4 regions of the Proteus faecis genome follow, and region 2 is predicted to be linked to each of the others. Evidence: predicted binding sites of a transcription regulator. Region 2 holds the regulator's gene; each other region holds the start of a gene.
What was found. The regulator Fur, encoded in region 2, represses iron uptake genes when iron is present. The targets are predictions, from matches to a motif close to ATAATAATGAGAACNACTATCAA.

Region 1: QSH13_RS00230 (TonB-dependent siderophore receptor) is a predicted target of Fur. The motif match lies at 5,124-5,146, and genes of this name have one in related genera.
Region 3: QSH13_RS16115 (TonB-dependent siderophore receptor) is a predicted target of Fur. The motif match lies at 7,032-7,054, and genes of this name have one in related genera.
Region 4: feoA (ferrous iron transporter A) is a predicted target of Fur. The motif match lies at 5,929-5,951, and genes of this name have one in related genera.

Annotation. Positions count from the first base shown of each region.
Region 1 covers NZ_JASVWV010000001.1:50,844-59,143, reverse strand. The annotation lists gene hutW (heme anaerobic degradation radical SAM methyltransferase ChuW/HutW) at 444-1,790, shown strand; partial or broken gene hutX (heme utilization cystosolic carrier protein HutX) at 1,830-2,251, shown strand; gene QSH13_RS00240 (NAD(P)H-binding protein) at 2,258-2,884, shown strand; gene QSH13_RS00235 (ABC-F family ATPase) at 3,124-4,722, shown strand; gene QSH13_RS00230 (TonB-dependent siderophore receptor) at 5,160-7,244, shown strand; gene QSH13_RS00225 (ABC transporter ATP-binding protein) at 7,319-8,101, shown strand; gene QSH13_RS00220 (iron-siderophore ABC transporter substrate-binding protein) at 8,092-8,300, shown strand, end outside.
Region 2 covers NZ_JASVWV010000001.1:801,617-809,916, reverse strand. The annotation lists gene nagE (N-acetylglucosamine-specific PTS transporter subunit IIBC) at 1-552, shown strand, start outside; gene glnS (glutamine--tRNA ligase) at 750-2,417, shown strand; gene chiP (chitoporin ChiP) at 3,052-4,446, shown strand; gene QSH13_RS03790 (DUF817 domain-containing protein) at 4,941-5,780, shown strand; gene fur (ferric iron uptake transcriptional regulator) at 5,866-6,312, opposite strand; gene fldA (flavodoxin FldA) at 6,502-7,029, opposite strand; gene ybfE (LexA regulated protein) at 7,303-7,611, opposite strand; gene ybfF (esterase) at 7,823-8,300, opposite strand, start outside.
Region 3 covers NZ_JASVWV010000016.1:31,383-39,682, forward strand. The annotation lists gene nqrF (NADH:ubiquinone reductase (Na(+)-transporting) subunit F) at 1-1,114, shown strand, start outside; gene QSH13_RS16095 (FAD:protein FMN transferase) at 1,195-2,217, shown strand; gene nqrM ((Na+)-NQR maturation NqrM) at 2,237-2,464, shown strand; gene QSH13_RS16105 (glycerophosphodiester phosphodiesterase family protein) at 2,558-3,430, opposite strand; gene dinB (DNA polymerase IV) at 3,663-4,718, shown strand; gene QSH13_RS16115 (TonB-dependent siderophore receptor) at 4,797-6,959, opposite strand; gene pepD (beta-Ala-His dipeptidase) at 7,248-8,300, opposite strand, start outside.
Region 4 covers NZ_JASVWV010000006.1:111,287-119,586, reverse strand. The annotation lists gene QSH13_RS09975 (NCS2 family permease) at 1-759, shown strand, start outside; gene QSH13_RS09970 (monooxygenase) at 840-1,151, shown strand; gene QSH13_RS09965 (GNAT family N-acetyltransferase) at 1,201-1,749, opposite strand; gene QSH13_RS09960 (glycosyltransferase family 39 protein) at 1,752-3,224, opposite strand; gene yihI (Der GTPase-activating protein YihI) at 3,413-3,910, shown strand; gene QSH13_RS09950 (DUF4026 domain-containing protein) at 4,136-5,581, shown strand; gene feoA (ferrous iron transporter A) at 5,980-6,216, shown strand; gene feoB (Fe(2+) transporter permease subunit FeoB) at 6,265-8,300, shown strand, end outside.

The DNA.
Region 1 (8,300 bases), 750 kb from region 2:
TCTGTATTGATGATGTTTAAAATAACATATTAATTGAGACTAAGTGGTTGAAATTTTGATCTTTACCGTTTTCTGATTATTGATTAGCTCGGATACTGACTAATATCAAGCTTGTTCTCAGTATCTATAAACTCATCAATTGCTCCCCTAGGAATCAATGTGCATAAAATTACATTCTTAATTCTTACCTTGATTTAAATCAAAAATGTATTCTATTTGCCATTTTTAGGTTGATGAATGTTAAATCTTAAACTATAAAGCGAATGATAATAATTAGCACTCTCATATTATCAATGTGCTATTGCTAATAATGTTTCACCTAAAGAAGAAACATTGGTTGTTACTACAACATATAGCTCATCTTCTTTATGGGAGCGTGGAGTTATTGCATCAACAGTTTTACCCCGCTGATCCTATTAATAATAAGTAGGAATGATTTAATAATGAAAGAGTTAGTCTCAACACATAGCACACAATCTTTGACTGAAATCGATCTTACTCCCCATTTTGCGCTTGAGGGTGATAGCCCTTTTCGTGATAGACATGCCACGATGCCATGGAGAGGCTCTGTACCTATAGCGAAAGAAGAACAACAATCAACATGGCAAGTCTTATTAGAAAGTAAAACACCTGCATGTAAACGTTTGTTGTATATCCATATTCCTTTTTGTGCCACTCATTGTACGTTTTGTGGTTTTTATCAAAATAATTACCACGAAGAAGCTTGTAAACGCTATACCGACGCATTATTGCGTGAGATATCGGCTGAATCAGATAGCTTACTTTATCAATCAGCACCAATTCATGCCATTTACTTTGGTGGTGGAACCCCTTCTGCATTATCAGCAAAAGATCTCTACCGTGTGATCACGCATTTGCGCCAATCACTTCCTTTGGCGTCAGATTGTGAAATAACGATTGAAGGCCGTGTTTTAAATTTTGATGATAATCGAATTGATGCTTGTTTAGATGCGGGAGTAAACCGTTTTTCTATTGGTATTCAAACATTTAACAGCAAAATACGTAAACGAATGGCAAGAGCATCAACCGGAGAAGAAGCCGCTAATTTTATGAAAAGACTCTGCTTACGAGATAGCGCTGCTGTAGTGTGTGACCTGCTATTTGGATTACCGGGGCAAAATACGGTGAATTGGCAAGAAGATCTCACTATTGCTCATGATATTGGTTTGGATGGGGTCGATCTCTATGCATTAAATTTATTACCCAATACACCATTAGGTAAAGCAGTCGAAAATCAGCGAGTAATTGTACCAACACCGATAGAACGGCGTTCACTCTATCTTCAAGGCTGTGATTTTATGGCGAATGCGGGTTGGCGTCAGATCAGTAATAGTCATTGGGCGAAAACGACTCGTGAACGCAATCTCTATAATTTATTAATTAAACAAGGCGCAGATTGCCTTGCCTTTGGCTCTGGTGCTGGTGGCTCAGTTAATGGTTATTCATGGATGATAGAACGCTCACTGGATAGCTATTATCAAAAAATTGCAGATAATAAAAAGCCCTTAATGATGATGAGTCGTACAACTGATCGTGGCTTTCGCTGGCGTTATGAACTACAAGCTGGCATCGAGTGTGGGCGTGTAGATTTAACCAAATTAAGTTCACAAGCGACTCAGCTCTCCCCTTTATTAACTCAATGGTATCAAGCCGGTCTTATTGAAGACGATTTTCTTTGTATGAAACTCACTAATGAAGGTCGTTTTTGGGCTAGTAATTTGCTGACATCTTTACAGCAATTAATTTTGCAATTAAATACACCTCATTAGTTTTATTCTATTAAATATTACTTAAAAGATGGAAATAACATCATGAATATAGCGTTGCAACAATTTTTAATAACCGAGCCTGATGGAACTCTGGAAACTATTGCAATGCAGTTTGATACAACCTTGTTAGAAGTTGTGAGACATTTGCCATCACACTTGTTCATACTCAAGATGTTATTTTAGAATTTAGCGGTAAATTACCAAGTGGTTTTCATCGTCATGGCTATTTTAACTTACGTGGTAAAAAAGGAATGACAGGCCATATTAAAGCCGAAAATTGCCAATTTATTGCGATGGTCGAGCGTAAATTTATGGGTATGGATACTGCTTCTATTTTATTTATCAATCAAGAAGGCGTTGCAATGTTTAAAATTTTTCTTGGTAGAGACGAACACCGTCAATTATTACCAGAACAATTATCAGCCTTTCGTCAATTAGCTCAACAATTAAATAAGGAATAATTGCGAGTGAAAACCTGGGTTATTTTTGGCGCTGGCGGTAAAGGTGTTGGCGCACATATTGCAGATATTGGCGTTACACAACAACGCCCTATTGTGGCTTTAGTGCGTTCCGAAGAGGCTGCTAATCGGTTAGAAGAAAAAGGGATCAAAACAGTTATTGGTGATTCAATTGATGCTAAGGCTGTTGAAGCTGTTTTAACATTGGCAGGAAAAGAAGCTGATATTATTTCCACGATGGGCGGTGAAAATGATTATCTCGCTCATCGAACCGTCATTGATACGGCGGAGAAAATGGGTTTTCAACGTATGTTAATGGTTTCATCTTTAGGATGTGGTGATAGCTGGGTTACTTTATCTGACAGGGCAAAAGCCACGTTTGGTCAAGCCGTAAGAGAAAAATCATTAGCTGAAGTGTGGTTGCAAACTAGTCGTTTTGATTATGCGATAGTAAGACCAGGTGGATTGCTTAATGGTGAAGAAACGGGAAACGCTCAGCTTTATCAAAATGAAGAGATCCATGGTTTAGTTAATCGTCGAGATGTTGCGCGTTTAGTGACTCAGCTTCTTGAAGCCGATCTTCTCGAGGATCAAGTTTATGCGGTCGTTGAACCGGGTTTAGTACCTTCCAAGTAGTTGCATTCGCGATAGCTATATTACGCTTCAAATTAACATCACCATTAAGAGATAGCGTATTGGCGTTATCTCTTGTTTCTTACTTTTGTTATAGGCAATAACTCACAATATGATGAGTTTTTCTCTTATGGTAATAATTTCTTAACCGACATTCGTCACTTTACTGTCTTAATAGGGGGAACTTGTGGCATAATGCCGCCCCATTACCTTTTGTCATTCACTAATAATGAGTATTTGTCTTGTTAATCAGCAATAATATCACTATGCAGTTTGGCTCAAAGCCACTGTTTGAAAACATTTCTGTCAAATTCGGTGGCGGAAATCGCTATGGTTTAATCGGTGCCAACGGTAGCGGTAAATCAACCTTTATGAAAATTTTAGGTGGCGATTTAGTGCCAACTAGTGGCAACGTATTCCTCGATCCTAATGAACGTCTTGGTAAACTAAAACAAGACCAATTTGCTTATGAAGAATTTACTGTGCTTGATACGGTAATTATGGGGCACACAGAACTTTGGGAAGTGAAGCAAGAGCGTGAACGCATCTATAGCTTACCTGAAATGAGTGAAGAAGACGGTTTACGTGTTGCCGATCTTGAAGTGAAATTTGGTGAAATGGACGGTTATACCGTTGAATCGCGCGCTGGCGAATTATTGCTAAACGTAGGTATCCCATTAGAACAACATAATGGCCCTATGAGTGAAGTGGCACCGGGTTGGAAATTACGTGTGTTACTTGCACAAGCCCTATTTGCTGATCCTGATATTTTGTTACTGGATGAACCGACGAATAACTTGGATATAGATACTATTCGTTGGCTTGAACAAACGCTAAATGAACGTAACAGTACTATGATCATTATTTCCCATGACCGTCACTTCCTAAATATGGTGTGTACGCACATGGCTGACTTAGACTATGGTGCGCTTGCTGTTCATCCCGGCAACTATGATGAGTATATGTTTGCTGCAACTCAAGCTCGCGAGCGTTTATTAGCGGATAATGCGAAGAAAAAAGCACAAATTAGTGAATTACAATCTTTCGTAAGCCGCTTTAGTGCTAATGCTTCTAAATCACGCCAAGCTACTTCTCGTGCAAAACAAATTGAAAAAATTCAATTAGCTGAAGTGAAAGCATCAAGTCGCCAAAACCCATTCATTCGCTTTGAGCAAGAGAAAAAATTATTCCGTAATGCGCTTGAAGTAGAAAATATCTCTAAAGGTTATGATGATAATGCCCCGCTGTTTAAAGACGTCAATATGATGCTTGAAGTGGGCGAAAAAGTCGCTATTTTAGGTAATAACGGTGTGGGTAAATCGACGTTGATCAAAACATTAGTCGGTGAATTAACACCAGATACAGGCCGTCTAAAATGGTCTGAAAACTCAAACATTGGCTATTATGCACAAGATCATGCAACTGATTTTGAAGTTGATATGACGGTGTTTGATTGGATGAGCTTATGGATGAAACCTGAAGACGACGAGCAATCTGTACGTAGCGTATTAGGTCGTTTACTGTTCTCTCAAGATGACTTGAAAAAATCAGTTCAAGTGTTATCTGGTGGTGAAAAAGGCAGAATGTTATTTGGTAAGCTAATGATGCAAAAACCAAACATTTTGATTATGGATGAACCTACCAACCACTTAGATATGGAATCTATTGAATCACTGAATATGGCATTAGAACTTTATCAAGGCACATTGATTTTTGTTTCTCATGACCGTGAATTCGTGAGCTCATTGGCAAATCGTATTATTGAAATTACACCGGAAAAAGTGACTAATTTCCAAGGTACTTATGATGAGTTCTTGACGAAAAAAGGTATTACACTTTAATTTCATAATAAATTAGAGCAATAATTAAATGAGGCTTGATACTCTTTATCAAGCCTTTTTTTATTGTTATCAAAAAGATCACAATAATTTTGCCCTACTATTTTTTCAATAAAACATTATAACGGTGCACCCGAAAATAATGGTTATCCTATAGGATTAATGGATGATGATTTTAACGCCATTGTGGCCAACGCACTTTAATGCGTGCTAGAGCTTGGTATTTACAGCAGGTAGCAGGAATGCGAACTTTATGTTTAACCCATCATGCGCAGCATAGCAGCACTTCTGTCGGTGGAAGGCGGACTTGAATTGATATAAACAGTTAATTAACCCCAAAAATTATCATTTATAGATATTTTTGCATAAATTAATTTACCTTAGTATCAATTATATGAATAATAATGGTAATAGTAATAATTATTATTCGGTGACTCATTGTGATTGATTTTTATGCATTTAAATTGAAACCTGTGGCATTACTTTGTTCTGCCACCCTTCCTTTTATTTTGACTACACAGGCTTTTGCGCAAGAAACGGCAAAAACGGAACAAGTTGAGAAACTTGTCGTTAGTGCCCAGGCTTTAAAAGTAAATACCAGCTTGCAAGAAACTCCTAAATCCGTTTCTGTTATTTCTCAAAAAGATCTCGAAACACATGCTCCTCAAAAACTTGATGAAGCTTTACGTTATACTTCCGGTGTTGTTTCTCAGCCTTTTGGTGCTGATAACGATACTGATTGGCTTCGCGTGCGGGGGTTTGAAGCTGCAACCTATTTAGATAACAGCCGCCTTTTTCGTGATGGTTATTACACATGGTTATTAGAGCCTTATGGCTTTGAACAAATTGAAGTCGTAAAAGGTGCGTCAGCGGTTTTATTTGGTGAATCGACACCCGGTGGTGCAGTTAACGTCGTACAAAAGAAACCTAGTTTCAAATCTCAAAATGAAGTATTTCTTGAGGTCGGAAATAATGATCAGCATGGGTTAGGCTTTGATGTTTCAAGTACAACAGATGATAAACGTGTACGTTATCGCCTTGTTGGGTTAATGAAAAAATCAGATGGAGAATTATCTCATACTGATAATGAGCGTATTTATCTTGCGCCAAGTATTGCGATTAATCTGACGGATGATACAGCACTAACCTTTATGGCGACCTATTTGCATGATAGTGGTACACCAACCAATCCTTTCTTCCCCGCTGCTGGTACATTAATTTCATCCCCTTTTGGGAAAATTAAACCGTCAACTAACTTAGGTGAACCAGGATACGATAAATATAAACGTACCCAAATTTCAGCAGGTTATTTATTAGAAAGTAATATCAATGATGTTTGGCGTTTTTCTCAACGTTTAAACTATGGTTATAACGATCTGTTATTACGTAGTGTCTACGCATTCCCTAATTCAGATATTACGGCAACAGAACTGAATCGTGGCATTGTTTTCCGTGATGGTAAAAATCAAAGTATCTCTTTTGATAATAATATTGTTGGTGAATGGGATACGGATAATTTCGAACATACATTATTAGCAGGTACTGAGTTGCAATATCATCAAACCAAAGGCGATGAGCAAGATAATTACAGCTTTGGTACGATTAATCCGTGGAACCCTATTTACGGCAAATATACCCCGCTTAACCCTGCTAACAATGTCAATCGCACCATAGATAAAACACAATATAGCCTTTACTCACAGTATCAAACCAGGTTTGATAGCCACTGGGTTGCAATGGCAGGTGTACGCCAAGATTGGGTAAAAACAGAAAATAAAGCCAAGGTAAAAAATGAGGATAAATCACGTACTGATAGCGAATTTAGCCTCAATGCAGGTTTAATGTACTTAGCTGATAATGGCTTATCTCCTTATGTGAGTTATTCAGAGTCCTTTGAGGTGATGAGTACTATCGATCCTGCAACTCAAGATCTGTATAAACCATTAAAAGGTGAACAAATTGAAGCAGGGATAAAATATACACCTGATTTTATCGATGGTTACCTTAATGTTGCTTGGTTTGATATCACTCAGAAGAATGCGCTGGTTGCAAACCCAACGACTTTTGTTTCAACACAAACGGGTAAAGTGACGTCAAAAGGGGTTGAAGTAACCAGTGAAATGCAATTAACAGAACGTTTAGCGTTAAAAGCCAATTACACTTATACCGATATGCAAACAGATGACACGGGTAATAAAGGTAAACAACAAGCCGGTTTAATTCCTAAACATACGGCATCTGCTTGGGGAAGTTACACAATTCCAATTACAGGAACCCAAGATTTAACTTTAGGAACCGGTGTTCGTTATTTAGGTAAATCTAAAGATAATCCTAAGAGCAGTGATTTAACCGTACCTAGTGCAACATTATGGGATATGGCTGCGATCTATAATTTCAATAAACAGTGGCAATTACAGTTAAATATTAACAATATTCTCGATAAAGAATATCTCTCTGGTTGTGATTATTACTGTTATTACGGGCAATCTCGTTCTGTTCTATTGAATGCTAAATATCGCTGGTAATTTTCTTTATTATTCCGCCTTTTGTTGTTAATCATGCAATAAAAGGCGGAATATCATTTTATAAATGAGTGACCATGTTTGAACTCTCAAATATTCAAATGGATCGCGGTGGACGCACTATTCTATCTATTCCCTCACTGCGTATTTCAGATCTAGGATTGACCATTGTGCTCGGCCATAATGGCTCAGGTAAATCGACTTTAGTCAGTTTGTTATCAGGTCAGCAAGCCCCAGATAGTGGCTCTATTACACTAAATAACAGCAATATTTCACATTATAAGCCTCGTGAGCTGGCTAAACAAATTGCCTTTCTCCCACAAAAACTTCCCGCTTCTGCTGGATTAACGGTTAGAGAATTAGTGCGTTTAGGACGCTTTCCTTGGCGTGGAACATTAGGCCGTTGGAATAAAAAAGACGATGAAATTATCACAACAGCGATGGAAAAAGCGGGAGTCCTCCCTTTTGCTGACACGCTTGCTGATGATTTATCAGGTGGCGAACGTCAACGGGCTTGGGTTGCCATGTTACTGGCTCAACAATCACCTATTTTGATTTTAGATGAACCAACATCAGCATTAGATATACATCATCAATATCAACTTATGGAATTGTTGAGTGAGCTAAATCAAACTCAGCATGTTGGTATCATCGTTATTTTGCATGATCTTAACCTTGCCTTACGTTATGCCACTCATATTATCGCGCTTAAAAAAGGCAAAATTGCATTTGAAGGTGAAGCTTCATTACTTTTTGATGATGAACGACTTTCTGCACTTTATGAGACACCGATTAAGCTGATTGAGCACCCTGATAATAAAGGTTCACAACAACATAAGGTGGCGGTGGTATGCGTGTAATATTACAAAAAATAGTTAAATCACTGTCTTTGGGGCTGGCTATTTTATTGATCACTCCTAGCGTAAATGCCACACCAAATACCAATAAAATACCGCAACGCATTATTGTTTTAGATTGGGATTTACTGGAACAAATATTAACACTAGATGTTATTCCCGTAGGTGCGACCGAAATTGCAGGGTATAACCAATGGGTAGC
Region 2 (8,300 bases):
ACTCAAGGCCCTGTGCCGGCTTATGAAGCGCCTGCTAGTTCAACAGTATCTATGGAGAAAACAGCAGTAAAACAAGCCAACACAACTGCAAAAGTGTTACTTGAAATGATTGCACCTTTTGATGGTGAAGTCGTGGCATTGAAAGATGTGCCTGATGAAGCGTTCTCTAGTGGTGTTGTTGGTGATGGTGTAGCGATTAAACCAACCTCTAATATCGTGATGGCTCCAGCAACAGGTACGGTGGTTAAGATTTTTGATACAAACCACGCATTTTGTATTGAGACTGACAATGGTGTTGAAATCATCGTGCATATGGGAATTGATACCGTTGCGTTAGGTGGCAAAGGCTTCAAGCGTCTAGTTGAGGAAGGTGCAGAGGTTAAAGTTGGTCAACCTATCTTAGAATTAGATCTTGAATATCTGAATGCTAATGCTAAATCGATGATAAGTCCTGTGATTGTTAGTAATATCGATGATTTTGATAAGATTGCTAACCCCGTTGCCGGTGTTGTGGTCGGAAATAAAACCATTATCTACAATGTGATAAAATAAATTCTATATAGATATTTAATCCTCTATAAAGAGATGGTTAAATAAGACGATAAAACGGGGAGTCTTTTGAACTTCCCGTTTTTTTATCTCTATTTTGATAAATATCTCAGGGGTGTATTTAGCTAAGGTATTTATGAAACCTGCTTATTGGATTATAGTGGGTTAATTATGCGTTTTGCTTTGAGGAAAAAATGACCATGAATGAGGCAGATGCCCGCCCAACGAACTTTATTCGTCAAATTATTGATGAAGATCTGGCTACTGGGAAACATGATAGCGTTCATACGCGTTTCCCACCTGAACCTAATGGCTATCTTCATATCGGCCATGCGAAATCAATTTGCCTGAATTTTGGTATTGCTAAAGATTATCAGGGAAAATGTAATCTACGTTTTGATGATACCAATCCAGTAAAAGAAGATATTGAGTACATCAACTCAATTCAAAAAGATGTTCAGTGGTTAGGTTTCCAATGGGAAGGTAGCATTCATTACTCCTCAGATTATTTTGATCAGCTTTATCAATATGCGATTGAGCTGATTAATAAAGGCTTAGCTTATGTTGATGAGTTAAGCGCTGAAGAAATTCGTGAATACCGCGGTACATTAAAAGAGCCAGGTAAAAACAGCCCTTATCGTTCACGTAGCGTAGAAGAGAACTTAGCGTTATTTGAAAAAATGCGTGCTGGTGGTTTTGAAGAAGGTAAAGCCTGTTTACGTGCAAAAATTGATATGGCATCACCGTTTATTGTTATGCGTGATCCTGTGCTTTATCGTATTAAATTTGCTGAACATCACCAAACTGGAAATAAATGGTGCATTTATCCTATGTATGATTTTACCCACTGTATCTCTGATGCACTGGAAAATATCACGCATTCTTTATGTACTTTAGAGTTCCAAGATAACCGTCGTTTATATGATTGGGTATTGGATAATATCACTATCCCTTGTCATCCTCGTCAATATGAATTCTCACGTCTTAATCTTGAATACACAGTGATGTCAAAACGTAAGCTGAATCAGCTTGTGACAGAAAACATTGTCAATGGTTGGGATGATCCTCGTATGCCAACGATTTCAGGCTTACGTCGTCGTGGTTATACTGCAGAATCTATTCGTGAGTTTTGTCTACGTATTGGTGTAACGAAACAAGAAAACAACGTCGAAATGGCAGCGTTGGAATCTTGTATTCGTGATGATTTAAACGAAAATGCACCACGTGCAATGGCGGTTATCGATCCCGTTCGTTTAGTGATTGAAAATATGCCTGAAGGTGAAGAAATTCTTGTTGCACCAAATCACCCGAATAAACCAGAAATGGGAACGCGTGAAGTACCATTTAGCCGTGAGATCTATATTGATCGCGCTGACTTCAAAGAAGAAGCAAACCGTCAATATAAACGTTTGGTGCTAGGTAAAGAAGTGCGTTTACGTAATGCTTATGTTATTAAAGCAGAACGTGTTGAAAAAGATGAGCAAGGTGAAATTACGACTATTTACTGTACCTATGATGCAGAGACTTTAAATAAAGATCCTGCTGATGGACGTAAAGTAAAAGGCGTTATTCACTGGGTAAGTATTCCACATGCTGTTCCTGCTGAAATTCGTCTTTATGATCGTCTATTTAGCGTACCAAACCCAGCAGCAGAAGATGATTTCTTATCAACAATCAACCCTGAATCATTAGTTATTCGCGAAGGTTTTGTTGAACGTAGCTTAAAAGATGCAGCTATTGAAAAAGCGTATCAATTTGAGCGTGAAGGCTACTTCTGTGTTGATAAGCTTTCAACGGCAGATAAACTTGTGTTTAACCGCACCGTAGGCTTACGCGACACTTGGGCGAAGATTTCTCAGCAAGGTTAATCTAACGCACTTTAAGTCACATTAGTATTTTAATGAAAAATGCTCGGTAATTATTTATCGAGCATTTTTTTAGTTGTTTTACACCTTGGTTTGTATGATTTTTCATCTATTGATATAAAATATTTACTACTCTTAATTTGATTGATTGGTCATTTTCTCTTTTTTCGGTGATAAATTTTCATTTATTTCAGTTGAAATAATTTATTCACTATCACTTTATTCTTTTGTTTTTTCATACCATCACGCTAAATAAAACTGTAATAATAAAAGTGTGATACGAGCCATATATTTCACATCGTTAAAAAAGATTATTTATAAATACTGCTTATTATTCCTTTCTGTCAAAACGAAATTTTATATCATTTAATGATTTTTTTATAAAATAGAGTTAAATCAATCAATTATGAAATTTTCAAATCACTCTTTATAAAAGTAAAAAAATGAAACGATTATTGTGTTATGTGCCCTTTGTCATATTTTGATAAAAATTCTTTTTTTTAGGTTGATAATTCGCGTCGCGAAAAATATGCTGTTTCTAACCTAATTTAGGTTTTTTCCCCACTTGGGGTTTTATATTTGGAAATAGGCATTGTGCTTATTTCTTTTTTAGTCAAAGTCAAAGAGGAACAATGCTATGGTTATGCAACATGCTAAACCAGGCAGGGTGGCACTTGCCGTTATGGGCGCATTGCTTGTAACTGCACTACCTGCAAAAATGTCTCATGCTGAAGGGTTTATTGATGACTCAACCTTAACGGGTGGTCTTTTTTATTGGCAACGTGATCGTGATAGAAAAGAGTTAACACCAAATAGCCCCGATTACGGCAAATACAAAGCTAACTTACACCATTCTACATTCAACGCTAATTTAGATTTCTCATCTGGTTACCTCGGTGATTTTATCGGTATTGATTTAGCTGCTTTTGGTGCGGCTGAATTGAATAACAGTGGCCCTGCGGCACCTAATGAAATCGGTTTTAGTGACGCTAAAAGTCGCTGGGATGAAAAATGGACTGGCGATCGCAGTGGCTTAAGTGTTTATAAAGCGGCTGCAAAATTCAAATTAGGCAATTTCTGGGCTCAAGGGGGATATATTCAACCTAAAGGTCAAACGTTATTGCGTCCACATTGGAGCTTCTTACCGGGAACTTACCGCGGTGCAGAAGCGGGTGCTGTTTTCGATTTCGATAAAAGCGGTGAATTATCTTTCTCATATATGTGGACAGATGAATATAAAGCGCCATGGTATCGGAATATGTACAACTTCCGCAAAGCGGATCTAGAAACCAATATCAGCTATCTTCACTCTTTCGGCGCCAAATATGATTTTAAAAATAGCCTAGTACTAGAAGCGGCATTTGGTCAGGCCGATGGTTATATTGATCAGTATTTTGGCAAAGTTTCTTATGATTTCCCAATTGCTGATAATGCATTAAGAACGTCTTACCAATTCTACGGTGCTAAAGATAAAGTGACCGGCGGTGGCGTTAATGACGTTTATGATGGGCTGGCATGGTTACAAGCACTGACTTTTGGTTATACCTATAATGTATTTGACTTCAAAGTAGAAGGAACATGGGTTAAAGCTGAAGGTAATCAAGGTTATTTCTTACAACGTATGACGCCGGGTTGGGCAACATCAAATGGTCGCCTTGATATCTGGTGGGATGGTCGTTCAGACTTTAACGCTAATGGAGAAAAAGCACTTTATGCTGGCGTTATGTATGATCTGAAAAACTGGGATCTATCCGGTTGGGCTGTAGGTACCTCTTATATTTACGCATGGGATGCTAAGCCAAGTGGTAAAGCCATTTATGACCAAGGTCAGCGTATTAGAGAAAGTGCATGGAATGCGGATATTATGTATACGGTTCAAGAAGGTCGCGCTAAAGGCACTCTCTTTAAGCTTCACTATACCCGTTATGATAATCACTCTGATATTCCAAGTTATGACGGTGGTTTTAGTAATATTTTCCAAGATGAAAAAGACGTTAAGTTTAACGTGATAATGCCATTCACTATTTTCTAATATCGACATAAGGATAAAGTGTATTAATTGCACTTTATCCTAAATAAAACTAAAAAGAATTAAATACGATTACGATAAATAAAATAAGTCGTAAAAAGGTAGGGGTGCGTTAATTAAGAAGTAGAAACAAAAGAGTTGAAGTAAAAGTAGTAAACAGTTGTTTTAAAATAGTGGTATGCAGTTGTAGTAAAAGTAATGAAGTAAAGTCGTCATGTCATATCGTCTGAGATAAATGTAAGTGGGTTATGTTTATCTCTTGCGCTTCAGTTATTTCGCAGAATTTGCGTAAGGTATTTACCCTAAGTAAAGGCAGTCAGAGTGGGTATCGTAGTGGGGGGTAAATACCTTTATTTTTTCATTCCTTTCTTTTTCGTCCTTTTCATCCTTGTACGTTTTTTTATTCTATGGCAAATTTCTTGCCGTTCATTTTATCTCACCTTATTTATTATTTTGCATTAAAAGCTGTTTGATAATGCAAGTTTCCAGGAAGAAGCATGTTAAAACGATTGGATGATTTTTTATTAGAACCACCATTGAAACCTTTTAAAGGTATAAAACGATTTATTATTGAATTTCTTTTTTTTGGTGTGAAAGAGGCGCGGTCTTGTTTATTTGCGGGATTTTTCTTTTTTATTTTATTTGCAACACCAAGTAACGGTATTTTTGGCATACCTCGTTATGATGTACTTCTTATTCTCGCTATCGCTTTTCAATTATGGATGGTGTGGGGAAAGTTGGAAACATGGGATGAATTAAAAGCGATTTGTTTTTTCCACATTGTTGGTTTTGTGATGGAGCTATTTAAAACATCAGCGGCAATTGGTTCATGGAAATACCCTGATTTTGCTTACACAAAATTGTGGGAAGTCCCTTTGTTTACAGGATTTATGTATTCTGCGGTAGGAAGTTATTTAATTCAAGCATGGCGTTTTTTTAAACTTCGTATAGATAATTACCCACCTTATTGGCTGGCAACATTTGTTGCTCTTGCTATTTATATTAATTTCTTTTCTCATCACTTTATTGGTGATTATCGATGGTACTTAACTGCCTTTATTTTAGGTCTTTACGCTCGTAGTGTGGTTTATTTTACGCCTTATGATACAGAGCGAAAGATGCCCTTATTACTTGCTTTTGTTCTAATAGGTTTCTTTATTTGGCTTGCTGAGAATTTCGGTACATTTTTTGGTGTTTGGCAATACCCTAACCAAATTGGTGCTTGGTCTGCAGTACATGCAGGCAAATGGGGCTCTTGGTCACTATTGGTTATTGTTACATTTACGATTGTGGTGCATTTAAAACATGTCAAACACAGTATTAGTGTGATGAAGTAACGATATTTATATTACCTAATTTTGAATAATAAAAAAGGAACTGTTCACAGTTCCTTTTTTTTACTGAGAGATTATCCAGAATGAATTATTTCTCATCATGTGCATGGCTATCTTCTTTGCAATTACCTTCAGCGCAGTGGCCATATAAATAAAGGCTATGATTGGAAAGTTTGATACCATGACGTTCAGCGATGTTTCTTTGGCGTAATTCAATTGCATCGTCTGTAAACTCGATAACTTTACCACAATCAAGACAAATTAGATGGTCATGATGGTGTTGTTGAGTTAATTCAAATACTGATTTACCACCTTCAAAATTATGTCGGGTAACAATACCAGCATCATCAAATTGGTTTAAGACGCGATACACTGTAGCCAGACCAATCTCTTCACCGATATCGATGAGTTTTTTGTAGAGATCTTCAGCACTGACATGATGGCACTCAGGATCCTGGAGCACTTCCAAGATCTTTAAGCGAGGAAGTGTAACTTTTAACCCAGCATTTTTTAACGCTTTATTATTGTCGGTCATGCGGATTTAATCCTGTTGCTAATGGTGAATTTAATTTTTGTGCTCACAAATAGGTTTTATTCATTAATACTCGGGTGAATAAATAACCTCATTGATTATAGGCATGATATTTAAAAATAAACACCCCACCTATCACACTATCTTAGCACACCATTGAATAATTATCATTCTCAATATTGAGAATTTATTTTACCCCAGAATTTCGTCTAGGCTCATTTCTTCTTTGATTTGAGCAACCCAAGCGTCAACACGCTCTTCGGTTAATTCTGGTTGACGATCTTCATCAATTGCAAGACCGATAAAATGATTATCATCAGCAAGCCCTTTAGAGGCTTCGAAATGATAACCTTCAGTTGGCCAATGTCCTACGATAATTGCACCACGAGGCTCAATAATATCGCGGATAGTACCCATTGCATCACAGAAATATTCTGCGTAATCCTCTTGGTCACCACAACCAAATAGTGCAACAAGCTTGCCATTGAAATCAATATCTTCTAGTGTTGGGAAAAAGTCATCCCAATCACATTGTGCTTCACCATAATACCAAGTAGGAATACCTAGTAACAGAATATCGAACGCTTCGATGTCTTCTTGACTAGATTTTGCAATATCATGAACTTCGGCATTATCAGCGCCCAGTCTTTCTTGAAGCATTTTGGCAATATTTTCTGTGTTGCCAGTATCACTGCCGAAGAATATTCCTATGATTGCCATAAAGTGAGATAACCTCTTTTATTCTAAATTCGTTATATTTCAAATTGTAGCGTTATTGACTACGTCTATTCTCACTAGTTACATACTTTTTGTATGTTTCTAGTGACTCATTCACTTGTCACCTAGCTACACTTCAAAATATTTAGAGTATATTTGTCTGTGTTTGAACAATTACTAGTGAAAGATAAGCATTGTGTTTTCATCATAGAAAACTAAAAATGTATTTTGACGAAAATAGCAGGCTAATTCTGTCGAATTTGTGTGGTTTATCTGCTAGCTATTCTTGTTTTGATGCATTTTTAAGGCGTGATTTTGCGCCAATTGCTCTAGTAATATTTCTTCAATAAGTTCACTACGACTGACGTTTCTTTCTGTCGCTAACTCATTGAGAGCATTCACTGCATCTTCATTTAATTTTAACTCAACTCGACGTAATCCATTAACTCTATCACGTCTTAATTGATTGCGTTTATTAATTCTAAGCTGTTCATCCCGAGAAAGCGGGTTTGTTTTAGGTCGCCCAGGTCTGCGTTCATCTGCGAACAAATCCAGTGTGGTGCGATCAGTTTGTTCTTTTGCCATAAATTTTGCTGTGAAAGGGCGTATACCAATGACTAAATTGCGAAACGCCCAATAATACCCCACATAGTGATGTCTCGCCACTGCTTCCTGAATTTAACCTATTGTGATTTGGTCTTTTTATCAACAGACACAAATTTTAAGCACAATAATTATACACTCTATTAAATTCTCATTTTTCAGTGACGTTATTTTAAACAGTAAAGTCTATTAATTAAGCTTTTTCTAAAAAACGACGAATGGCCTTAATAACGGTATCTGGTTTTTCTGAATGAACCCAATGCCCTGTGTTTGCGACAACAAAGGCAGTCGCGAGAGGAAATTGGCGAGCTATATTTTCACGATACTCATCTAAAATATAAGGTGATAAACCGCCACGAATAAATAATACAGGATGATGCCAAGCCGGCACCTCTTGCCAGCCAATAATGTCTGAATAAGCATTTTTTATTGCAGGTAAATTAAATAGCCATTTACCATTTTTGAATGATTTGAGTAAAAATTGGATCACACCTTCCTCTTCAATAAAAGGGCGCATGATTTCCACAGCATCTTGACGGCGTGTGACTTGAGCTTCCGTTACGGCTTCAAGCGCAGCAAAAATTTTGTCATGACGGCGAACGTTATAAGCAACAGGGGACATATCAATCACAACAATATTTGCGATACGTTCGGGAGCTAACGCTGTCATC
Region 3 (8,300 bases), on a different contig from region 2:
GGTCAATGGAGACCCAGACAAAAGTTTTAATGCACCAGCAGGTGATAAATTACTTAACGTATTATCAAACGAAGGTATTTTTATTTCATCAGCTTGCGGTGGTGGTGGCTCTTGTGGTCAGTGTCGCGTTAAAGTGCTGGAAGGTGGCGGTGATATTTTACCGACAGAACTTTCACATATTAACAAACGTGAAGCTAAAGAAGGTTGTCGTTTAGCGTGTCAGGTAAACGTAAAAAACAACTTGAAATTAGAATTACCGGAAGAAATCTTTGGTGTTAAAAAGTGGGAGTGTGAAGTTATCTCAAATGATAATAAAGCCACTTTCATTAAAGAATTGGTGTTAAAAATCCCTGAAGGTGAGGTTGTACCTTTCCGTGCAGGTGGATTTATTCAAATCGAATGTCCTCCTCATACGGTACGTTATGAAGATTTTGATGTACCAGAAGAGTATCGTGAAGATTGGGATAAATTTAATTTGTTCCGTTATGTTTCTGAAGTTAAAGAAACTACAGTACGTGCTTATTCAATGGCGAACTACCCTGAAGAGCATGGCATTATCATGCTAAACGTGCGTATTGCAACACCTCCGCCACGTAATCCTGATGTGCCACCAGGAATTATGTCATCGTATATTTGGTCGTTAAAACCGGGTGATAAGGTGACAATTTCAGGGCCATTTGGTGAATTCTTTGCCAAGGAAACTGATGCTGAGATGATCTTTATTGGTGGTGGTGCGGGTATGGCGCCAATGCGCTCACATATCTTCGACCAATTAAAGCGCTTACATTCTAAACGTAAAATTAGCTTCTGGTATGGTGCGCGTTCTGTTCGTGAAATGTTTTACACTGAAGATTTCGATATGCTTGCAAAAGAAAACGAAAACTTCACATGGCATGTCGCGCTTTCAGATGCATTGCCTGAAGATAATTGGACTGGCTATACTGGATTTATTCACAATGTGTTGTTTGAGAACTACCTCAAGAATCATCCAGCACCAGAAGATTGTGAATTCTATATGTGTGGACCGCCAGTGATGAACGCAGCAGTTATTAAAATGCTCAAAGATTTAGGCGTTGAAGATGAAAACATTATGCTGGATGACTTTGGGGGTTGATCCTCTCTTGGTATAAAGCATAAATGAATGAAATGACAAGCGCCCACTTATGTGGGCGCTCATGATCAGAAGAGAGAGTTATGTTAAAAAGAAAGATGATAAACTGGATAGTGATGCTGTCTGCATTAGTTCTATTATCTGCATGTGGTGAAAAGCAGCAGGTATTAGAAGGTGAAACCATGGGAACTTATTACTCGATTAAATATATTCCTGACAGTAACTCACCTCCACAAAACGTCTTACAAACAGAGATTGATCGTATTCTTGAAGAAGTTAACGATCAAATGTCAACATATCGTCCTCATTCTGAACTTAGTCGTTTTAATCAAAGCCGTGAAATTAATACTCCATTTCCTGTTTCACCTGCGACAGCAAAAGTAGTCAGTGAAGCTATCCATATTAATAAAATAACTGAAGGTGCTTTGGATGTAACCGTTGGGCCGTTGGTTAATTTATGGGGGTTTGGTCCTGAAGGCCGATTTACGCATCAACCATCTGAAGATGAATTAGAAAAACGTAAACAGTGGATTGGAATTGATTACCTTGCTGTTGAAGGGAATACATTAATTAAGAAGATCCCTGAACTTTATGTTGATCTCTCTTCGATTGCTAAAGGCTATGGCGTTGATGCTGTGGCTGAATATTTAATTTCACAGAATATCACTAACTATATGGTTGATATTGGTGGTGAAGTAAGAACCCAAGGCGTGAATGGTAATGATAAGCTTTGGCGTATAGCGATTGAAAAACCGGCGAATGATGGCACAAAGCAGAGTGTTCAGTTAATTATTGAACCGGGTGATAACTCAATAGCCACTTCTGGTGATTATCGTAACTATTTTGAAGAAGACGGTGTCCGTTTTTCTCATACTATTGACCCAACAACAGGTCATCCTATTAAACATAATCTTGCTTCTATCACTGTGATTGTGCCAAGTTGTATGAGTGCTGATGGTCTTTCAACAGGATTAAATGTTTTAGGACCTGAAAAAGGGTTAGCAGTAGCAAATGAGTTAAATATTCCTGTCTTTATGATAGTGAAAACTGAAAATGGGTTTGAAGAGCGTTATAGTAAAGCATTCGCCCCATTCTTGAAAAAGTAGAATTTAAGGAGAGAAGGTTATGTTAAAAATATTTTTATTTGCCTTCATCTTATTCTTGATTGCCTTCTTTGGTATGGCATTAGGCTATATTGTAAAACGTAAAAGCCTTCAAGGTAGCTGTGGCGGTTTAGGTGCTATGGGTATAGAGAAAGAGTGTGATTGCCCTGAACCTTGTGATGCACGTAAAAAACGTATGGCAAAAGATGCAGCAAGAGAAGAATTGCTTAATAAAAATAGAATTCTTTAAGTAAGATATAAAAATAAAAAAAGAGTGGTGTATCTGTTTACATCACTCTTTTTTATTTTATTTTTCTAAAAAAACGAAGCTAAAACTAGACGTTTACTCTTTTCTAAATGCTTTCATATTTGCAGGTGAATCAACCATAACTGCATCAGCACCTAATTCTTTGGCTTGAATATAATCTTTCTCTGTATTGATCCCAAAAAGAATAATATGAGCATTGCCACCAGCACGAAAACAAGACATGGCATCCTTATCCCAACTCAGAATAGATGCTGAGCGAGCTTCACCTAGTGTGTACTTCTCAACGACCTCTACTTTGCGGTGAAGCTCAAGTCCATACCAACGAGTAATATCTAAACTTTCTGGTAATAAGCAAACATGGTTCATGGTGATATTAGCTAAAATATCACGAGTGATATCACGGCTTTCAAAACGTTGTACATTATCCGGCAAGGCATTAAGAAATGCGGTATTTGTAGAGTAGATGCGAGTTCTATCCAGAGCGTTATGTTTACGAAGCACAGTAGTTAATGCTTCACTTTGGATTGTTGGATCAGCATCTGGCGATTTTAAATCAAGATAAAACTGTGTTGTCGGAAATTGAGTTAAGATCTCATCTAATGTTGGAATGGTGACGCCTTTATTTCGATAAGGAAACTGTTGTGCTTCACCAAATTTATAACCCGCATCCCATTGTTTAAGTTGCTGTGCAGTAAAGTCAGAAATACTGCCTTGTCCATTCGTTAAGCTTTTTAAGTCGCTTGGACGATAAAGAACGGGAATATTATCTTTCGATAATTGAATGGTGATCCAAATTGCATCAGCTTGATTAGAAAGGGCTGTTTTTATAGCAATTTCAGTATTTTCAGGGGCATCAGCTGTGCCACCACGATGTGCGATAATTTTAGGAGATGCCATAAGAATTACAGAATAAAAAAAGAGAGAAATAGCGATAAATAATTTGATCATGAAAAATTATTTCCTTGTTTTATATATAGTTACAAAACAATACTTAAAATTAATGTAATTAATCAACGAGCAAAAACAATCTATCATCACTTTGTGACATTTCTATAAATAAACAGACTAATTCAGAGTTTTATGAGAAATACACCTCAATAGAGGGAGATGAGAAGGAATAAAATTGTAGTTAATATTTATTTACTGTATATTTAAACAGTAAATAAGATGAGGTGATTGTATGCGTAAAATTATTCATGTTGATATGGATTGTTTTTATGCTGCGATTGAAATGCGAGATAATCCAGCACTAAAAGCGATCCCAATTGCGGTTGGAGGTAATGCTTCTAGCCGAGGAGTGATCTGCACGGCGAATTATCCAGCTCGTCGTTTTGGTGTTCGTAGCGCGATGTCAACAGCAACAGCGTTGAAGTTATGTCCTCATTTAAAAGTTTTACCAGGTAGAATGGCGCTCTATAAAGAGACATCAGCAACGATCCGTAAAATTTTTTCTCGTTATACCCATCTTATTGAACCTCTTTCACTCGATGAAGCTTATCTTGATGTATCTGACAGTAAGCATTGCCACGGCTCAGCGACGTTGATAGCACAAGAGATTCGCCAACAAATTTTTGATGAATTAAATCTCACTGCATCAGCTGGTATTGCACCGATTAAATTTCTTGCAAAAATTGCCTCTGATATTAATAAACCAAATGGACAATTTGTTATTACACCAGAGCAAGTCGATGATTTTATTTTAAAATTACCGCTTAATAAAATACCAGGTGTAGGTAAGGTGACATTTGCTCGCTTGCAAGAAATGGGGTTAGAAACTTGCGCTGATATTCGTCGTAGCGATGTTATTTCTTTGGTAAAAGTGTTTGGGAAATTTGGTCAAAATTTGTGGGAACGTAGTCATGGCATTGATGAGCGTGAAATTAACCCTGATAGACTCAGAAAATCTGTTGGCGTTGAGCGTACTTTTGCCTCAGATATCAATTCTTGGGATGATTGCTTGGTGTTACTTGATGGGTTATATAACGAATTAGAAAGGCGGCTCATAAAAGTGAAACCTGATTTAAGAATAGCAAGGCAAGGCGTTAAACTAAAATTTGATGATTTTCAATTAACAACACAAGAGCATACTCATCCTATTTTAGAAAAAGCCGATTTAATAAATATTGCCTATCAAGCATGGCATGAGCGCCGAAATGGCCGAGGTGTGCGATTAATCGGTTTTCATGTCACTTTGCAAGATCCACAAATAGAACGACAACTTCTTTTAGCATTATAAATATTAAAAAAACCATAGCCTCTTTATCGATAGACTATGGTTAATGCAGTTCATTTATGTTGTTAATCTAATACGGGATCACCAGCGATAATTCATTGTTGCTGTCATTGTTCTGCCAATCCCATAAAAACATGCAGTATCACCTGCACAAGATGCCACATAGTGTTTATTCGCAATATTATTTATATTGAGCTGAATTTCAGCACCTTTTAAAGAGGGTGATAGCTTACCTAATGAATAACCAATCATTGCATCGTAAAGAGTAACCGCTGGTACACTGACTGTATTTTTGGTATCACCTTGAGATACCCCCACATATCTCACACCAATACCCGTTTTTGCCCCATTAAATAGTCCGGATGTTTCATCATATTGCCCCCAAAGAGATGCCATATGTTTAGGGACTCTAGGGAGTTCTTTTCCTTGTGTTCCCGCAATAATGGTTTTTCTGACTTCAGTATCGATATAAGCATAGCTACTGATAAATGAAATTTTTTCAGTTAATTGACTATTAATTTGCGCTTCAACACCTCGATTTCTAATTTCACCCACCGGTTCAAAATACGCTTTTTCAGCATTGTAATTGGTAACATTGCGTTGTTGTAATTGATAAACAGAGAGTGTTGCTAATGTTTGTTCATTTGGTGTGAGGTATTTAATTCCTGCTTCTAATTGACGACCTTCGCTAGGCTCAAAAGGAGAACTTCCTGGTGCTCGACGAGTTTGTAAATTAGGTTCAAATGAGGTGCTATAACTAATATAAGGAGAAATGCCATTATCAAAAGAATATAAAAGCCCTACGCGCCCCGTCAATTTATGATCGTCTTGTTGGTCATAGCTTTTAGCTAAGAAATCATGAGTCCGAACTTGAGCCCAATCTTGACGTAAGCCTGCAAGTAAGATCCAGTTTTTCCATTGGAGCTGATCTTGTAGATACAGACCGATCTGATCACGTTTTTGGCGCTGATCGGTTGCGGGTTTTTGTAAGTTCATATTAATTGGATAGTGATAATTAGGATCACGCCAATCAAGATCGTACTCAGGCCCCATTGCACGGAGTAAGTTATCTTGATCTTTACTCCATTGATAATCAATACCAGCAATCACAGTATGATCAAGTTTTGCAGTAGCAAAGTCGGCTTGTAAACGAGTATCTATTCCTAAAGTATCGGTTTCTCGTTGCTCTTGTTGTGCTCGGCGTTCAAGGACATAAGGGTTATCTTTTCTTAAAGATCCAAATACAAGGTATTTATATTTCTGATTAATATGGCTATATCGAGCATTTTGTACAATTTTTAGTGAGTCACTAAATTCGTGTTCAAACTCATAACCTACACCATATTGTTGGCGCCATGATTTATGGTAATCGGGATTGTTAACATCAAAATTAAAGGGAATAGTACCCGCAGGAGTGCTTTTAACCGTACCATAGGCAGGTAAAAAATTACGATATCCTGCTTCAGGCTCTTGTTGAATAAAACTTAATAATGTTAAGCGAGTTTGTTCATTAGGTAAGAATGTTATCGCAGGAGCAAGTGCAAAACGTTCTTCTTTATAGTTTTTTATTTGTGTATGTTGTGTTTTGGCAATACCGTTTAGACGATAAAGTATACGATTATCATCACTTAATGTACCTGAAAAATCAAAAGCAGTTTCTGCTAATTTATCATTGCCTACACGTACTTGAATGTGACGAATAGGGGATGCTGTTGGTCTTTTACTTGTCATTGCAACAAGACCACCAGGGTTTACTTGACCATAAAGAACCGATGCTGGTCCTCTAACTACTTCAACGCGTTCTAATAACCATGGATCAATTGCGCCAGTTGATGATGATGCTCCCATTCCATAGCTTAAACCATCAAGAAAACGTGGCGCATAACTGTATCCACGAATAAAAACTTCATCATTACGATTAGAACTTCCACGATATTCTGTGAAAACTCCCGGTGTATAACGCAACGCCTGAGAAACAGAACTGACATCTTGAGTATCCATTTGATCACGTGTGATCACGCTAATAGATTGCGGTGTTTTTTCTATTTCAGTCGGTGTTTTATTTGTTGATAATGTTTTTGTTGCTACAAAGCCGGAAACCGGTGCTTGAGGATCTTGTGATGGAGATGCTGTAACAATTATCTTTTCAGGTACATTTTGAGTAACGGCTGCATGGATCTGGATAGAAAGTAAACTTAGAGGTAAAGCGAGAAAGAGGCTAACAACGCAATTTTTATTAGACACAATTGAACCCTTTGTTTTTTATTATTTAACTTTAAATGCGGAAGCCATGAAAATATCACTCTAAAAATATTAATGCTAATGATAATGATTAGCATTATATATATTTAATTTATTAAGATCTGTTTTTTTATTCCATTATGAAATAAGTGATTGAGAAATTGGCTATATGAGGAATAAATTATGATCTTTAAGGGAAATAGGGGAAGGAGGGATAAATTATTTTCTTGCTGGTTGCGTTACAAAAAACCCGCCAATTAAGCGGGTTTCATTATTAACGCTAAAGCGAGATTATTTAGCAGGGATTGCTTTTAAAATCGCGGTTAATAATTGCCAGTATTGACCGACGCTCTTAATGTGAACGCGTTCGTCTGGTGAGTGAGCACCACGGATTGTTGGCCCAATAGAAACCATATCCATATCTGGGTAAGGTTTTTTGAATAGACCACACTCAAGACCAGCGTGGATAACCATGATGTTTGGTACTTTATCAAACAGTTGCTGGTAAGTGTCACGAACTAAATGCATAACAGGAGAGTCTGCATCAGGTTTCCAACCAGGATAGCCGCCTTTGGTTTCGATATCTGCTTTCGCCAGTTTTGCTAATGATGTTAGCATGCTAACAACATAGGTTTTACCGCTATCAATCAGTGAGCGAATTAAGCATAAGATCTCTACTTTATCGTCAACAATGCTAACAACACCGACGTTTAATGAAGTTTCAACAACACCTTCAACGTCGTCACTCATACGTATAACACCATTTGGCATTGCATTAAGTAGGTTGATTAAGCGCTCTTGGCAATCTGCAGTGAAAATTTTCTTATCTGTTGTTGTATCAATTAATTCAACTTTCAGATTTTTTTCAGCAATAGCTAATTCTGTTTTTAACAGCGCTTCAAATTTCGCTTTTACTTCATCTAGTTGGTTTGCTTTATCCGCTGGAATTGCAAAAATAATGTTTGCTTCACGAGGAATCGCATTACGCAGTGTACCACCATGAAAATCAATTAATTTCAGCGATAATTCTTCGGCATGACCCGCTAAGAAACGCGCTAATAATTTATTGGCGTTACCTAAGCCTAAATGGATATCACCACCAGAGTGACCACCATTTAATCCTTTTAAAACCAGTTGTTTAACAATGTGGCCTGCTGGCATTGCATCGTAAGAAAGGCTTACTGTGGTTTTAACATCAATACCACCCGCGCAACCCATGTAGATTTCGCCTTCTTCTTCTGAGTCTGTGTTGATAAGAATGTCAGCTTGTAACCAACCTGGTTGTAAACCAAATGCACCGTCCATGCCTGTTTCTTCAGTCATAGTTAGTAGCACTTCTAATGG
Region 4 (8,300 bases), on a different contig from region 2:
AATATCCATGCCGCAATCCTTATCTCAATTGTTATCACCACTGTCATTGGTCTTCTCTTAGGGGATGTTCAATATCAAGGTATCTTTGCTATGCCACCTTCCATCACGACCGTGGTAGGTAAAGTGGATATTGTTGGCGCGTTAGATATCGGCCTTTCTGGTGTGATTTTTGCCTTTATGTTGGTTAACTTATTTGACTCATCAGGCACTTTAATTGGTGTCACTGATAAAGCGGGTTTAACTGATGACAAAGGCAAGTTTCCACGGATGAAACAAGCATTATATGTCGATAGCTTAAGCTCTGTTGCAGGCTCCGCAATGGGAACATCGTCTGTCACGGCTTTTATCGAAAGCACTTCGGGTGTTTCTGTCGGCGGTCGTACAGGTTTAACTGCAGTTGTTGTCGGTATTCTTTTCTTACTCGCGATCTTCTTATCACCACTCGCAGGCATGGTACCAAGCTACGCAACGGCTGGCGCACTGATTTATGTGGGCGTATTAATGACATCCAGCCTTACGCGCGTGAAATGGGATGACTTAACAGAATCTGTTCCAGCCTTTATTACCGCTGTCATGATGCCATTTAGCTTCTCAATTACTGAAGGTATTGCACTTGGTTTTATTGCCTATTGTGTGATGAAAGTGGGTACTTTCCGTTGGAAAGAAATTAATCTATGCGTTGTGATTGTTTCACTGCTATTTATTTTAAAAATATTACTGATTGATACTCATGTGATTGATTTAAATTCTTTATTCTAATATTCAATAAATTAAGATCACGATGATACAGATAAAACGGCACCAATAACGTGCCGTTTTTTATAAGAAAAGAGGTAATTATGAATGTAATTCTACAAGTCGATTTCCCGTATCATGGTCCTTTCGATAATGAAATGACACAAGCTATGGATGCATTATCTGCATCAATCAACCAAGAGCCTGGCTTTATTTGGAAAATTTGGACTGAAAATAAAGAAACACAAAAAGCGGGAGGTATTTATCTTTTTGATTCAAAAGAAAACGCTCAAGCTTATTTAGAGAAACACAGCGCTCGATTAAAATCTTTTGGTATCACAGAAGTGCGTGGTGATATTTTTGCAGTAAATCAAGCGTTAAGCTTAAAAAATCACGCCTCTTTTTTGGCTAAATAGCTAAAAGCACAAGTGTTATATACCACTTGTGCCTTTCTATTTGCTGCAATCACTCTACTTTCGAAGGCAACAACAAACCAAAAATAATCGAATCAGAAATCTCATCACCAACTATCCAACGCTGTTTTAGATATCCTTCTTGTTCAAAACCTAATTTCATTAACAACGTAGCTGAAGCTTTATTATCAGGGTGAATATCGGCTTCTAAACGACGAACAGATAAATGCGTTTGGAGATACGTGATAAACGCAACCATAGCTTCTTTCATTATCCCCCTACCTTGATAAGCCGTATCAAGACAATATCCAATTTCACCACGTCGTGAATTAGGGTAATGATTAAAGAAAACACACATCCCCATAAGTGCATTTGTTGCTTTATCTATCACGGCTAAACGCAGATACTCTTTTCTTTCCATATGAGTGATATCTTGAATGATATCTTCCTGCGCCTCTTGCAGTGATTGCCAAGGAAGATGACTCCAGTAGCGCGTCACTTCAGGTGAGCTCATGATCTTAAACCAATCTTCGGCATCCCCCATTTCAAAAGGACGCAATCTTAATCTTTCTGTTTCAACCTGAATATCAGCGTAACGCATCTCTACTTTTCCTTATGTGTTTTTGGCGCCACAAAAGCAATACAAACCGGCTCGGCAATGGCATCGGGTTCAGCACGAAACATTATCTCTTGAGTATCCGCTATTTTTAAACTCGGCCAGTGCTTTAATCCTTCATTAAAATGCGCTTTTTCACAGTAATAACCAACTTCACTCACCAAGACGACGCCTTTTTCTTCTAATTGTTGAAGTGTAATATGTCGATTATAAATATTAGGTGGTTGCACGTTTTCTTCTAGCACCCAAGGCTGAGAAGATAATGGTCTATCTTTACCATAAAAAGTCACCCATTCATGCATATACTCACCACCAACATATGCAAGTGGCGTGTGATAATGCTGATGCCATGCTTGTTCAACATCTTGCACAAAGGTTTTTACGCCAATAAATTTTTGTCCTGCATTACGCACATTAGCGGCTTGAACAACGGTATAACCCGAAACCACTAGCATTCCCAAAACACCTAAACCATACAGTGCTCCGCGAAGTGAGCGCTTCGGCATTACATTAATTGAACCAACAAAAAGTGCAGTTGCAACTGACATAAAGGGTTGTAACCATTCCGTGATACGTCCACCTTCATGGAAGCTAAACCAGACAAAAATAATGGCCAACGGGAATAACAATACAAAATTCAACAACTGACTATCTTTAGATGCAGACCAACTTACTCGCCCACCATAAAAACGTAAAATTCCCCACATTAAAATCACAGGGTAAAAAACTGCCAGTGCTGCGCGAGTTGTACGTAAATTAAAACGGTTTTCTATTTGTGAATTGACCCACTTAAAAGCGGCAAAATCGGTTTGCCATAACCAAATAAAATTGGGAATAACAAAAGCAAACCAAATAGCCAACGCTAAATAGAAATAGGGGGAGCCGTAACTTGCTCGAACTTTAGGTACAAAAAGGCTTGATAAAAACACAGAACCAATAAAAGCTAACGATGAATATTTCCCCATTGTGGCAATACCCATCGTAATCGCAAAACCAATCCAATATTTTTGATTGTCATTAATCGCACAAAGGAAAAAATAGAACGCCCATGCCCAACAACCAACTAGAATATAATTATCGTTATACGGGATAATATCAAAGTTGATAACGCCAGATAAATTAAGCGCTAACATAGCAAACCACGCTAGGTTAGTATTTTGTGTCAACTTATAGGCTAAGTTCCACACACCTAATAATCCAATGGCAATGACAATAAAGTGGATAAAATACCAATAAAAGCTAAAATCGATACCGCCATAAATAGCCGGTGTCATTATAAAACCAACAAACCAAGGATTTTTTGGAGATCCCCACCCTCCATTAGTGCCCCAATTGACAGCCTCAACGGCATCATAAGGCACTGTAGGGTCAAAGAGATAACTCACTAAGATCCAGAGCGTCGCATAACCAATAACCCACCAATATACTGGTTTACGTAATTGTGCAGATGATAATGTCATAATAAATAAAAATTTAAGTTAATTAATTTAGTTTGGCCGTTAATTGACGTCACAACACAGTAAAGTATAGTGAAACGAACCGCACATTGTACGTGAGCAAAAATTAAATTGTCTTAAATTTGCGCTTTTATTGAAAATTTGTTTCTGATAGATTGCGCAACCAAGAAGATCACTATCGAGTTACCATTATGAATATGATTAAAAGAAAACCCGCAGCTAAAGCACGTAAGAAATCTCGTGAAGAGCTGAATGCGGAAGGACGTGAACGTAAACGTCAAAAGAAACACCGTGGCAATCCTGCCGGTAACCGTCAGCAGGAAGCGGAAAACAAACAGCAAACGAAAAATACAGCGCCGAAAGATCCACGTATTGGTAGCAAAAAACCGATCCCTCTGATTGTAGGCGATACACCAAAAGTGGCGAAGAAAAAACCGGCGCCAGTTAAAGCAGAGCCCGTTCGTTTAACACCTGAGCAAGAATTAGACCAGTTAGAAAACGATGCTCGTTTAGATGAATTACTGTCTCGTCTTGAAAACGGTGAAAAACTCAACGCAGAAGAACAGGCTTATACTGAGAAAACCCTTGATCGTATTGACGAATTAATGGTTGAACTGGGTATTGAGTTTGAAGATGATGACGATGAAGAGAAAACAGAAGACATCATGCAGTTGCTGAAAGGTAAATAATCAAAAGATTAATTATTTTCCTTGAATAGCTTACATCTAACGGATATTAATAACTTATTGATATCCGTTATTTTTTATAGTGTTTTCTCTGTTTTATTTTTCATTAATTTTTATTATCAACAATAGATTAAATAACCCTCACAAGCTCAGATAACTCCATCTATTCCTCTCTTGTTATCCCTGATATCCTATTTTTCTATCTTTAATATACGAGTGATAAAAAATATGGATAACAGACAGCAGTACTTAGATATCGCAGCCGGGCAAGGAGAAAAAGTGCCCTCTCGTATAGTGGCCTTCCCTGCACAGCCACTAAACTATGCGCTTATTGAACAACGTCTAGACGAGCAAACCGATTACACTGATGGTGAAATAAATTATCTGAGTGAAAACATTGACGACGGTTTTTTCTATCGTTGCCAGCATGGTGATGACGAGTTACATTTTTTTGTCTGTCTTTACCCTCGTGATGAAAGTTACGAAATACGGCCAATGTATTCGACTGATGAGCTCACACCACAACGACTCGCACATGCGAATGCGACCACTCAAGATTTATTGTTGGAAACACTGTTTACTGAAACCTTGCATCCTTTAGCTAGCTATCGCCATCAACTGAATTTTCTTAATATCATCGCACCAGAAATAGTCTTAGCATTAGATGAATCCGCGGCAGGCAAAGCATTAACACCGGAATGGATCCGCTTCCAATTAGAAACGCCTGATCTCTATCCAGAAGTAGAAAGCTTATATGTTATTCATGCTGTCTATGACACAGAAAATGATCCACCAACCATGTTCTGGTTCCATACACATGGATTAGCCCGTTGTGGCATAACAGAAGTCGATTTAGTTATTCCAAGTATGCTTGAATCTTACTATGGTATTCCTGATCTCTTCCGCTGTTTTGTTAACAACAGTATTAACCATCGCCAAATTAAATTTGGTGAACCAATGCTTTGCGGCCAAACATCATCAGGCTTGGAGTATCTTGTCGCATTACCTTTTGAAGAAGGTATTCGCCATGTTAATCAATCAACACCTCTTGAAAACCTTAGACCTTTAGAAGAGATGCGTTATGACACTCAAGGCGCACCAAATGGCGTTTTCTTGGGGGATTTAGCCGATCGTGATGAATATCATCAACATCCTTCTTCTATGCTATTTAGAACCAATGAAGAAAATCCTGTTTTAGAAACCTTCTTTAAAGGTTATGAAGAGCAGCAAGCAATGATGCTACTGCGTAGCAATGAAGAAACCTATGAGATGTCTGAAAAAGCCAAGCGACGCTGGGAATACTTCGTTTCTATGTTTGATAACTACAATCAACCACCTGTTGAGAAAAAAAGTGGTTTTCTCTCCAAACTATTAGGAAAAGACAAACCCGAAGAGACCGAAAACCCTTGGCAGTTTATGATCAAATTCGGTATTCCTTATGGTGAAGAGGAAGAAAAAGAGCTAGAGCATATGTGGTTTGTGCCACAATCTCGTGATGGGGATACCGTTTATGCAAAATTACTCAACGTGCCATTTTATGTTCAGGATATGCAAGAAGGTGAAATCTATCCTATCAACACGGCACTCATCACTGATTGGGTCGTTTCATTTGAAGGTGATAGTTATACCCCTAACAATATTTACCAACTTTTTAGCCACCAGCAAACTCACTAATTAGCGGGTATTTCACAATAACAACGCGAGCTTTCCACTTAAGCTCGCGATCTTCATATTCTTGAAATCTACTTTTATATTGTTACCCGTTAATAGCATTAATTGATTATTATTTTGTTGCTACATTGACATTTCAACTTGTTACATTCTGTTTTTGTCTAATAACAGATAGGATAAACAGTCAATTTTCATCTCAATATCTTTTCTCTAGTTGATTTAAATCAAGTGCAGATAAGCGTAGACTAGGCTAAATTATACCCAATAAGGATAATTATAATTCTCATTAGCATTAAAAATATTTATTATAATTAACCAGACTATTATTATGTGAATTCACATGCTAGTTAATAATAATCATTATCATTATTTTTTGTATCAATATTCGTGGAAGGACAATTATGTCTCTGATCCCAAATCACAGTTATAAAATCTTGAGCTACTCACCTCAGATTAGCCCTGCATACAGACAGAAATTATTATCCTTAGGTATGTTACCTGGCGCTGTGTTTAACGTTATTCGTATTGCGCCACTGGGTGATCCTATTCAAATAGAAACGCACCGAGTCTCTCTAATTTTGAGAAAAAAAGATCTCGCATTCATTAATCTTAGCGAAGTGCTTCATAACGAAAAATAATCGTTATTTCTCATTCAACCAGGCAAGACAACTATTGGCATCACTATTATGACTCCTCTCACTATAGGCCTTATCGGTAATCCCAATGCCGGTAAAACAACACTCTTTAATCAGTTAACAGGCTCTCGTCAGCGTGTGGGAAACTGGGCGGGGGTTACGGTCGAACGCAAAGTTGGTCGTTTTACAACTGCAAATCATAAAATTGAACTCGTCGATTTACCCGGAACATACTCTTTAACAACAATCTCAGAACAGACCTCTCTCGATGAGCAAATTGCCTGTCATTTCATTTTAAGTAATGAAGCAGACATGTTGATTAACGTGGTTGATGCATCAAATCTTGAACGTAACCTCTATTTGACATTGCAACTGCTTGAGCTTGGTATTCCGTGTATCGTGGCATTAAACATGCTCGATATTGCAGAACATCAAGATATGCAAATTGATATTCAGGCACTTTCAAAACATTTGGGTTGTCCTGTTATTCCAATGATTTCAACCAAAGCATCTGGCATTGATAAGCTCAAAGAAGCCATTGATACCTTCCCGGCTGAAAAGAAAAAACCACAAGAATTACTCACTTCTTATCCACTATGGTTATTAAATGAAGTTGAGGTGCTTGCTGAAAAAATTAATCATGATGAGTTTAATTTACAGCAACGTCGTTGGATGGCATTACAGTGCTTAGAGGGCGATATCTATACTCACCAACGAGCTCAAATCACTAGTGAAGACATCAAAACTATTCGCCAACGCATTCAAGACGAACAGAATAATGAACCAGAATTAGTCATCGCTGATGCCCGTTACCAAAATATTGAGCGCATCTGCCATACCGTGATTAATATGGAGTCCATCAAGCCGAATATTCTGACACAAAATATCGATAAAGTGATATTAAACCGTTGGTTAGGTGTTCCTATCTTCCTGTTTGTTATGTATTTAATGTTCGTTCTAGCAATTAACATTGGCGGTGCATTACAACCTGCTTTTGAAGGTGGCTCCGAAGCTATCTTTATTCATGGTATTCAATGGATTGGCGCAACGTTTAATTTCCCTGAATGGCTAACAATTTTCCTTGCCCAAGGTGTCGGTGGCGGTATCAATACTGTTCTTCCATTGGTGCCACAAATCGGGATGATGTACCTCTTTTTATCTATCCTTGAAGACTCAGGTTATATGGCTCGTGCCGCATTCGTTATGGATAGATTGATGCAAGCTCTAGGGTTACCGGGTAAATCATTCGTACCACTGATTGTTGGTTTTGGTTGTAACGTACCTTCCATTATGGGTGCACGTACTCTTGATGCACCAAGAGAGCGATTGATCACTGTATTAATGGCGCCGTTTATGTCTTGTGGTGCACGTTTAGCTATCTTCGCGGTATTTGCGGCAGCTTTCTTTGGTAAAAATGGTGCAAGTGTTGTTTTCTCACTTTATCTTCTGGGTATTGTGGTTGCTATCCTCACAGGCTTACTGCTAAAACACACTATTATGCGCGGTGAAGCGTCACCTTTCGTGATGGAACTGCCTGTTTATCACGTACCACACCTAAAAACGTTACTACTACAAACATGGCAACGTCTAAAAGGCTTCGTTATACGTGCTGGTAAAGTCATCATTATTGCTAGTATGTTTATCGGTGCACTAAACAGCTTTACCTTCTCAGGTAAACCTGCAGATAACATCAATGATTCTGCACTAGCTTCTGTCAGTAAAGTGATCACGCCATTACTGCAACCTATTGGTGTTCACAATGATAACTGGCAAGCAACGGTTGGTTTAGTCACAGGTGCAATGGCAAAAGAAGTGGTTGTTGGAACATTAAATACCCTCTATACCGCAGAAAGCATTGTTAATGAGCCATTTGATCCTGAAGAGTTCGACCTGTGGGGAGAAATTGGTGATGCATTTGGTGAAACATGGGATAGCTTAAAAGAGACATTCACTTTAGCTGCACTATCTAACCCAATTGAAGCCAGTAAAGGTGATGGTGAAATGGATACCGGCACAATGGGAACAATGGGGGCAAAATTTGGCTCAGGTATCGCAGCTTATAGCTACTTAATCTTTGTTTTACTGTA